Regions from separate parts of the Gracilibacillus caseinilyticus genome, predicted to be linked through region 2. Evidence: predicted binding sites of a transcription regulator. Region 2 holds the regulator's gene; each other region holds the start of a gene.
The links. The regulator LexA, encoded in region 2, represses DNA repair genes until DNA is damaged. The targets are predictions, from matches to a motif close to CGAACATATGTTCG.
Positions count from the first base shown of each region.

Region 1: a site for LexA is predicted at 1,895-1,908, ahead of uvrB (excinuclease ABC subunit UvrB). Genes of this name have one in related genera too.
Region 3: a site for LexA is predicted at 1,232-1,245, ahead of MUN88_RS18895 (DNA polymerase IV). Genes of this name have one in related genera too.

Region 1 is NZ_CP095072.1:4,123,114-4,126,407, reverse strand. It holds gene MUN88_RS19890 (peptide chain release factor 3) at 1-1,249, shown strand, start outside; gene uvrB (excinuclease ABC subunit UvrB) at 1,964-3,294, shown strand, end outside.
Region 2 is NZ_CP095072.1:3,605,584-3,608,877, forward strand. It holds gene tkt (transketolase) at 1-153, opposite strand, end outside; gene MUN88_RS17300 (DUF896 domain-containing protein) at 337-561, opposite strand; gene MUN88_RS17305 (YneB family resolvase-like protein) at 670-1,332, opposite strand; gene lexA (transcriptional repressor LexA) at 1,596-2,216, shown strand; gene MUN88_RS17315 (S8 family peptidase) at 2,553-3,294, shown strand, end outside.
Region 3 is NZ_CP095072.1:3,937,203-3,940,496, forward strand. It holds partial or broken gene MUN88_RS18885 (ISL3 family transposase) at 1-18, opposite strand, end outside; gene MUN88_RS18890 (ABC transporter ATP-binding protein) at 208-1,050, opposite strand; gene MUN88_RS18895 (DNA polymerase IV) at 1,261-2,511, shown strand; gene MUN88_RS18900 (o-succinylbenzoate--CoA ligase) at 2,839-3,294, opposite strand, start outside.

The DNA.
Region 1 (3,294 bases), 520 kb from region 2:
GACAAAGGGTATCGAAGCACAAACGATTAAGCTGTTCAAAGTTTGTAAAATGCGTGGTATTCCGATTTTTACTTTCATTAATAAGCTTGACCGCGAGGGACGTGAACCACTGGAATTGTTAGACCAGATTGAAGAAGTGTTAAATATTGAAACGTATCCAATGAACTGGCCGGTTGGTATGGGAAAACGATTTTTAGGGATTCTGGACCGTTACCAAGACCAATTTATTAAATTTAATGGTAATGAGGAAGAGTCGTATATTCCAATGTCAGAAATGGATCAGGACGAAATCGCCCAGCATCCTACTTATCAGGAAACTGTCGATGAATTAGAACTATTAGATGAAGCAGGTGATCAGTTCTCTATCGATCGTGTATTAGAAGGAGAACAAACGCCGGTGTTCTTTGGTAGTGCCTTGGCACCCTTTGGTGTACAGACCTTTTTTGATACTTTTATCGAGTTAGCTCCTGCACCAGGACCACGCCGTACGACCGAGGAAGTCATCAGCCCTGATTATCCCGATTTCTCCGGATTCATTTTCAAAATTCAGGCGAACATGAATCCGCAGCACCGTGACCGAATTGCATTTTTGCGAGTATGTTCCGGTAAGTTTGAGCGGGGTATGAACGTGACGTTAGCTCGAACTGGCAAGAGCATTCGACTTGGGCAGACGCAACAATTCGTCGCTTCTTCCCGTGATACAGTACAAGAAGCATACGCTGGTGACATCATTGGTGTTTATGATCCAGGCTCCTATCGAATAGGGGATACTTTACTGGAAGGGAAAAATGTTTTTCAATATGATGAGTTACCTCAGTTCCCACCAGAAATGTTCCAGCGCGTAACTGCCAAAAACGTAATGAAAGCAAAGCAGTTCCGTAAAGGGATTGAACAGCTTGTGCAGGAAGGTGCAATCCAGCTATTCCGTGGCTATCCAACCGATTCGATGATCATTGGTGCCGTAGGTCAGCTCCAGTATGAAGTATTCCAGCATCGTATGAAGAACGAGTACAATGTGGAAGTCATGCTTGAATCAATTGGAGATCGTATTCCGCGCTGGCTCAAGAAGGATCAAGTCGATCCAAAATTATTTGATGAGCGGAACTTGTTGGTGAAAGATCGCGAAGAGGACTTTCTTGTCTTATTCAAAAATGATTTCGCATTACGCTGGTTTGTCGACAAACATCCGGAAATCGAACTAATCGATTTATTTGAAGTAAACCAATACGACCAAACAAGCCATAGCTAACAATAGCTATGGCTTTTTCATGGATAATGCAGGTGCTTTTACTTAAATATTTGAAAAATAGGCTTTTCATAATACGGTAAACACTTGCGATATATTTATGTTGTATTTAGTATATGCTAAGCAATGCTCCGCGTCCTGTGGGGAATGGCTTCAGCTAGGCTACGACTTGTCTGCTTCTTTGCCGCCTTGTGACCGAGAAAGATCACTTCGAAGCGATACTTGTAGACACATTGTTACAGGAAGTAGCAGCAGTGCTATGCATTATTCCTTTAGACAGTATGGACGATCATGAGGATACCAATCAACATACTATATCATGCACCAGTTGTAGAATACATTAGCCTAGGCCAACCACGTAGACTCCCGCAGGACGCGAAGTGGTTGACCGGAGCGGTATCATACCACTAAAAATATTTCAAAATTACCTCTATGCTAGTTGACTAAATCCGTATTATCAGAAGCTTATATACTTCATTTAGATAGTGAAGAGCAGTTTTCATGAGATTCATATCTGTTCTAATGATAATTCGCTTTGCAACTACGCGAAGCAATGAACAATTCGATTATTTTAGTTATTTCATATCATATCTTTTTATCATCCCCACACCATTGGTTATAATGAAAATGAAACCAATAAAACCCAAACGAATATTTGTTCGCTTTTTTGTGAGTGATCGTGTATACTAATAGATAGATAAAGAGAACGGAGGTAATATGGTGGATCAACATACATTTGATTTACAGGCACCTTATGAGCCGCAAGGGGATCAGCCCCGCGCCATTAAAGAACTCGTAGAAGGTGTCGAGAAGAACAAACGTCACCAGACATTGCTTGGTGCAACAGGTACAGGTAAGACGTTTACGGTTAGTAATGTCGTGAAAGAAATTAACCGGCCTACGCTTGTTATTGCCCATAACAAAACACTTGCCGGTCAGTTGTACAGTGAATTTAAAGAATTCTTTCCTAAGAACGCAGTAGAGTATTTTGTCAGTTATTATGATTATTATCAGCCAGAAGCGTATGTGCCGTCGACAGATACATTTATTGAAAAGGACGCTAGTGTCAATGATGAAATTGATAAACTTCGACACTCTGCAACCTCTGCCTTGTTTGAACGAAATGATGTCCTGGTCGTTGCCAGTGTTTCGTGCATTTACGGCTTGGGTTCACCAGAGGAATATAGCAGTCAGGTTTTATCCTTGCGTGTTGGTATGGAAAAAGATCGGGATGAATTATTAAGAGCATTAGTGGATATTCAGTATGCTCGTAATGATATTGACTTTCAGCGCGGTACCTTTCGTGTTCGGGGAGATTCGGTAGAAATAATCCCAGCATCAAGGGAAGAACATTGTGTGCGCATTGAATTTTTTGGTGATGAAATCGATCGAATTCGCGAAGTCGATGCCTTGACAGGTGAAATACTCGGCGATCGAGAACATATAGCGATATTCCCAGCTTCTCACTTCGTCACGCGAGAAGAAAAATTAAAAGTCGCGATGGAAAATATTAAACAGGAATTAAATGAGCAGCTTGCTAAATTTCGTGAAGAGGACAAATTGCTAGAAGCACAGCGATTAGAACAGCGCACCAATTATGACCTCGAGATGATGGAAGAGATGGGCTTTTGTTCTGGCATTGAGAATTATTCACGACATCTTTCCTTAAGAGAAGCAGGTTCTACTCCTTATACATTAATAGACTACTTTCCTGATGATTCGTTAATCGTCATCGATGAGTCCCATGTTACGTTACCGCAAATTCGTGGTATGTATAATGGAGACCAGGCTCGGAAGAAAGTGCTGGTTGATCATGGTTTTCGTTTACCATCTGCAATGGATAACCGTCCGTTGACCTTCGGTGAATTTGAACAAAAAGCCAATCAGTTAATATATGTCTCAGCCACTCCAGGTCCATATGAGCTCGAACATACACCGGTCATGACAGAACAAATTATTCGTCCAACTGGATTATTGGATCCGGAAGTCGATATTCGTCCAATCGATGGGCAGGTAGATGATTTAATCGGAGAAATCAATAAACGTGT
Region 2 (3,294 bases):
TGGGTTATGGTTCATATGCTCAGTCCAAAGCGTATATGCCATTGGAGCAGCACCCATTGGTAAGCCCGGGTGTCCGGAATTTGCTTGTTCAATTGCGTCTATCGACAATGTTCTGATTGAATTAATAGACAATTGTTCAGTTTGGTTTGACATGATTTTTCCCCTTTCAATATCAAAAAAATATGTACGCACATCTATAATCCTATAACGAAATCCGCTATATGACAAGTATATTAAAGTTAAAACACGATAATTTTCGTTAGAATTATCAGTTTTTTCACCGAAATTCAACTTGTATGGTCGCTCCAGAACAAGTAGTTAAAGAAGAAGAAGTAACTACTTCTTCTTCTTTAACTGTTTTAATTTTTCTGGAGTAACGTCATCGCCATTCGGATCAACGACCGTCATTCCTTTTAATTGATTTTTAAAAGATTTCCTAACATTTTTCAAATAAGCTTCTCGTAATTCTTTTTGTTCTTTTTTTTCTTCTTCTGTTAAACCTTCTGATTTAGATTTTTTCGATAACTCATTAATACGAGCAATTTTATCTTGGGAAAGCATAATATATACACCTCGATTTCTTTTCCATCATTTTTATTCAGACATGAATGCATGTATTTTACCATGAAAAAAAGAGTATACATAACTTGTATACCCTGTCCTTCTATTTTAATCTTCCTTCATAGACTTTTCAAGTGATTGGTATTCCTGATAACGCCGATGGACCGTGGCTTTCGAAACATTATATCCCATCCCTCGTAAGACAGATGCAATTTCATGAAAGGTCAGATTATTTTTTCTCAGCCGTTTCACTTCTTCGATCGGAAAATGTTTGCGTTCTCTTCCTTTCGCAAGGTGTTGATTGGACAGATTCTCCGCTGGATTAAATCCGTTATCAACAGCTTTTCTCATGCCTCGTTTGATTTTAGCGTTATGTAATTTAAGTTGATATTCTTCCACAATCGAGACGATTTGTAATACCATCGAATCTCCTTCTGACAATTGCAATTCGCCATTCTGTGCTAAGCAAAAGATGGATACATCTAACCGTTGTAGCTGATGCAGTAAAGCGATCTTCGTATTTCCTCGCCCTAATCTCGTTTCATCTTGGATAAGTAATGTATCTGCTGTGTTGTTTTGAAATGCTTCGAGGAGAGTAAAGACACCTTCCCTTTCGATTTCATAACCGCTCTGTTTCTCTTCTATTACTTGCACAACCTCCATCTCATATCGGGATGCAAAATAACGCAATTCTTCCTTTTGCCGTTTGATTGAAGTCTCTTGTGTGTCTTTACTTGTACTTACCCGACAATAAATAATGGCTCTAGACATAAAACGTACACCTACAATTCTACAAGTTTGATACTGCTGAAAAATAAAAAAATGCAATACCTAGTATAAATGCTATCAAATAAAAAATGTCAACTTTCGATAAATTTTTTAACAACTTGCATCCCTCCCAGAACTTTTGTTCGTAATTTCATTATACACGAACAAGTGTTCATGTCAACTCTTTTTTCGAACGAATGTTTGTAATGCTATTCTATATATGCTATACTTTGATTAATAAATAATACGTGTTAGGAGATTGAAATATGACAAATCTATCAAAGCGACAAGAGGAGATTTTAGCTTATATTAAAGAACAAGTAGAGTTAAAAGGATATCCACCCTCTGTTCGCGAGATTGGAGAGGCAGTCGGTCTAGCATCTAGCTCAACGGTACACGGACATCTCGCGCGATTAGAGAAGAAAGGATATATTCGCAGAGATCCTACGAAACCAAGAGCAATTGAAGTATTGCCACAAGATGGCGATTTAGAAATCCCTAAGACAGAAGCAACCTTTGCTCCCGTAATTGGTAAAGTAACAGCAGGGCTTCCAATTACAGCAGTAGAAAATATTGAAGAATACATCCCAATCCCACATAATGAAATGCATGCAAGTGAACAGTTGTTCGTATTGATTATTGAAGGGGACAGTATGATTGAAGCCGGTATTCTCAATGGAGACAAAGTGATTGTCAAACAGCAAAACACAGCTGAAAACGGGGATATCGTAGTTGCCATGACAGAAGAAAGCGAAGCAACGGTAAAACGTTTCTTCAAGGAAAAGGATCATATTCGACTGCAGCCTGAAAACGCGACAATGGATGCGTTAATCTACGATAATGTTAGCATTCTTGGTAGAGTTGTCGGCTTATACCGCAGCTTATAATAGATTCAAAAAAAGCCTTTGGCGATACTACCAAAGGCTTTTTACACCAAGATATACACCCCCCTTCTTTTCACTTGTTAAAAATTCCTATATTTTTTCTTTGATTGGTTTGAAGTCTATCAAAATAGGTAATATATATAACAAAACCTTCTTTCGATTGCAGACATTGGATACCGACACATCAACTATCACCCACAGGACAATTAAACTAGCAATCACAGCCTATTATCTCCAAATTATTACAACAATATTAAAATCAGTAAATCTAGTAAACTTTTCCAACCTAATTACATACCTTATATAGAGAGGGTAAATTTTAAAGGAGTGAATTATAAAATGGTACAAAATAAGGTTCACTTAATTCCTTATACGATTCAATCGATTGAGGATTCCAAAAATGAGACCCCAGAAGGCGTTCAACTAGTACAGGCCCCTGCCTTGTGGGAAAAAGGTTTTGAAGGAGAAGATATAGTAGTTGCAGTGATAGACACTGGAATTGAGTCAGATCATCCAGACTTTAAAGATCAAATTATTGGCGGACGAAATTTTACAAGCGATTATAATGGAGACCAAAACAACTTTGAAGACAATAACGGTCACGGAACACATGTATCAGGAACTATTGCAGCAAGTCTTAATGGCGATGGGGTTGTGGGTGTTGCTCCAAAGGCTAAAATATTAAGTCTAAAAGCTTTGACTGGAGAAGGTTCAGGTGAGTATGACTGGATCATTAATGCGATAAACTATGCAGTTGAATGGCGCGGTCCGAACAACGTACGGGCACGAGTTATTTCCATGTCCTTGGGTGGGCCTAATGATATCACTGAAATGCATGAAGCCATTCAAAATGCAGTCAGTAAGGATATATCTGTCGTTGTCGCTACGGGAAATGAAGGAGATGGAAATGAGGAAACTCCTGAATATGCTTATCCTGGAGCGTATAACGAGGTCATTAGTGTAGGTGCTGTTGACTTAAACTTACAGATTGCTCCATTTTCGAATACTAATAATGAGGTAGATCTTGTAGCTCCAGGAGTAGATATTTTATCAACTTATTTAGATAGTAAGTTTGCTAAAC
Region 3 (3,294 bases), 330 kb from region 2:
GTTAAACTGCATGTACACGCATCTCCTATCCCTTTGGTTTGTTTCTAGTCCATTCAAGTGTAAAGGATATAGGAGCTTGCGTGTTTTATTATGCTTAATTTTTTCAAACCCCAACATATATAATAGAGCCTTGTTTTGAAGCAATCCATTTTTCATTGTGGTTAACACTAAAAACCCCTGTATTCCTTAGGGAATACAGGGGTTTTGTTAATTTCCGACTGATTGCATTTGTTGTTGTGATTCTGCTACAGCTTCTTTGATCAGGCATCGTCCACGTCCGTGCGGGATACACATAGGTGTTCCAAACATCGGATCATACATGACATCTGCTTTCATTTGGAATACATCGTGCACTAAGCCACAATTAATAATTTCCTCCGGTTTACCTTGCGCATACACCTTTTTGTCTTTAATTGCAACAATATGATGTGCATAACGGCAAGCAAGGTTTAAATCATGTAACACCATGACAATTGTGCTTTGACGACGTTCATTCAACTCGAATAATAAATCCAAAATTTCAATCTGGTGTGTCATATCTAAGTATGTTGTAGGCTCATCCAACAGGATAGTATCTGTTCCTTGTGCAAGCGTCATTGCAATCCAGGCACGCTGCCGCTGTCCACCTGATAAGGAATCCACGGCACGATCTTTTAAGTCGAGCATATTTGTCGATTCCAACGCTTCATTTACTGCTGTCTCATCTTCTTCGGACCAGCGTTTGAACATCGTCTTATATGGATGTCTTCCTTGTTTGACTAAGTCTTCTACTGTTAATCCTTCCGGGCTGATAGGACTTTGTGGCAAAATCGCCATTTGTTTTGCCACTTCTTTAGTAGGGATTTTCGCAATATCTTCACCGTTTAGTACGACATCCCCTTGCTTCGGTTTTAGCAACCTTGCTAATGAGCGAAGTAAAGTCGACTTACCACAGCCATTTCCACCAATAAAGACTGTAATTTCTCCTTTAGGGATTGTAATATCTAAGTCATCTATAACTATCTCTTCACCATATCCTAGTGTTAAATCTTTTGTTACTAATGTTTCCATTTGGAACCTCTCCCTTTTTGCACTGTTGGGACAATTTTTAAAATATTCAATTCGAACTTTTACTCTTCCTCTAGTTTAGTAGCTTTTTATAGCAAAGTCAATGAGTTTGATAATCTTTATCAATTAATTGCTATATTTTAACACTTTTCTTTTTGCGATGAATAGGATATACTACTTTAATAGAACAAACGTTCGTTGAGGTGTTGAATGATGGATTACACTACCTATCCAAAGCATGATGTCCTATGTATTGATATGCGTTCTTTTTACGCAAGTATTGAATGTGTGAAACGCGGTCTTGATCCTATGACTGCCATGCTCGCGGTAGTTGGTGACAAGAACCGTTCGGGCAGTATTATTCTGGCTGCTTCCCCCGCTTTAAAACGAAAGTATGGTGTCAAAAATGTCAGCCGGTACTTTGAATTGCCGGAGGATCCTGATATCTATGTTGTCGAAGCTAAAATGGGAGATTATGTGAACGTCTCCGTAGAAATTACGAAGCTGCTTTATCAATATGTCCCAAAAGAAGCGATTCACCCTTATTCTGTTGATGAAATGTGGATCACTGTTGATGGGATGAAGCATTTATATGGAGATGCTCAAAAAATTGCCAAGATGATCATGGATGAAATATATGACACAATGGGATTAACCTGTGCCATTGGAATTGGAGATAACAAATTTCTGGCAAAAGTTGTGATGGATATATACGCAAAAAAGACCGGAATTGCTACGTGCCGCTATCAGGATGTAGAACGGCTACTTTGGCCGATACCAATTGAAAAAGTTTGGGGGATTGGCAGACGGTTGACCGTTCACTTAAATAAAATGGGTATCATTTATTTAGGACAGCTTGCAAATTATCGCTTAGATCGCTTACAGAAACGGTTTGGTGTGATTGGCGAGCAGTTATATTGGCATGCATGGGGCATTGATTTAAGCCCTGTATATGATTCCTACTACAAAAAAGAAACCCAAAAAGGCTTTGGGCATGGCATGACATTATTAAGAGATTACAGCGCAGAAGAAACCTTAGTCTGTATACTTGATTTGTGCGAGGAGGTTTGTCGACGCGCACGTACCCATGAACGAGCAGGCAGAACTATCCATCTGGGTGTTGGTTATGCGGATAATGGAGGGGGTTTTCATCGCTCTCGTTCTCTTCATTTGCCTACTAATGTGACAATGGATATTTACCAGGTATGCTTTCAATTATTTCACGAATTTTACGATCAACACAGTAAAATCAGGCGTGTATCGGTATCCTTGAACAATCTATATGATGATATTGAGACGCAATTGAACTTGTTTGATAATGAGCCGAAAAAGAAAGATCTCGGCTATGTGATGGACGCTATTCGTGCTAAATACGGTTCCACTTCCCTGCTGCGTGCAACAAGCTATACGAAAGCAGGCATTACGAGAGAGAGAAGTAAAAAAATTGGCGGACACTATGCCTAATTGGAAACCCGGCAATTGCGGAGTTCCTTATCAGTCCGGAAAGATAATAACAGTCATTAAGGTAAATTATCTGAAGGAACCAGGCCCAATAATTATGAAAAAGGTGCCTATAATGCAGATTAATATTTCCTGCGCTTTAGTGGATGAAATAGCTAATAGCAGTACTAGCAAAGGTTGTAGAATGAATATAGCTCCGGCCAATCCCCTAGTGGTTGGCCGGAGCTATATATCCTTACACATCATTACTGAGTTCAAACATCACTACAAAGCGTAATCTGCAGTATAGCTAGCTTAAAAAGGATCAAGCGCGGTTGCTCGATTTTCCTATCAACACTCCTTCAACTTATAACGTTGCAGCTTACCAGTAGCGTTACGGGGCAGTTGAGAACAGAACATTAACCGTTTTGGGACTTTAAAAGCAGCCAGTCTTTCCTGACAGTATGCAAGTATGTGTTCTGATGTTATTTGCTCAGAATCGCATACAACAAAAGCGACCGGCACTTGTCCCCATTTTTCATCTTTCATACCAGTTACACCCGCTTCAAGAACACCATCGCATGAGAGTAGAACGTCTTCTATCTCAGCAGGGTATATGTTCTCCCCTCCCGAAATAATTAAATCGCTGCGCCGATCGACAACGAATAGAAAACCTTCTTCATCCAAATAGCCTAAATCACCAGTGTACAACCAACCGTCTCGAAACGCTTTTTGGTTGGCTTCCACTCTTTGATAATAGCCATTTGTCACCATCGGACCTTTAACAACAATTTCTCCCACTTCATT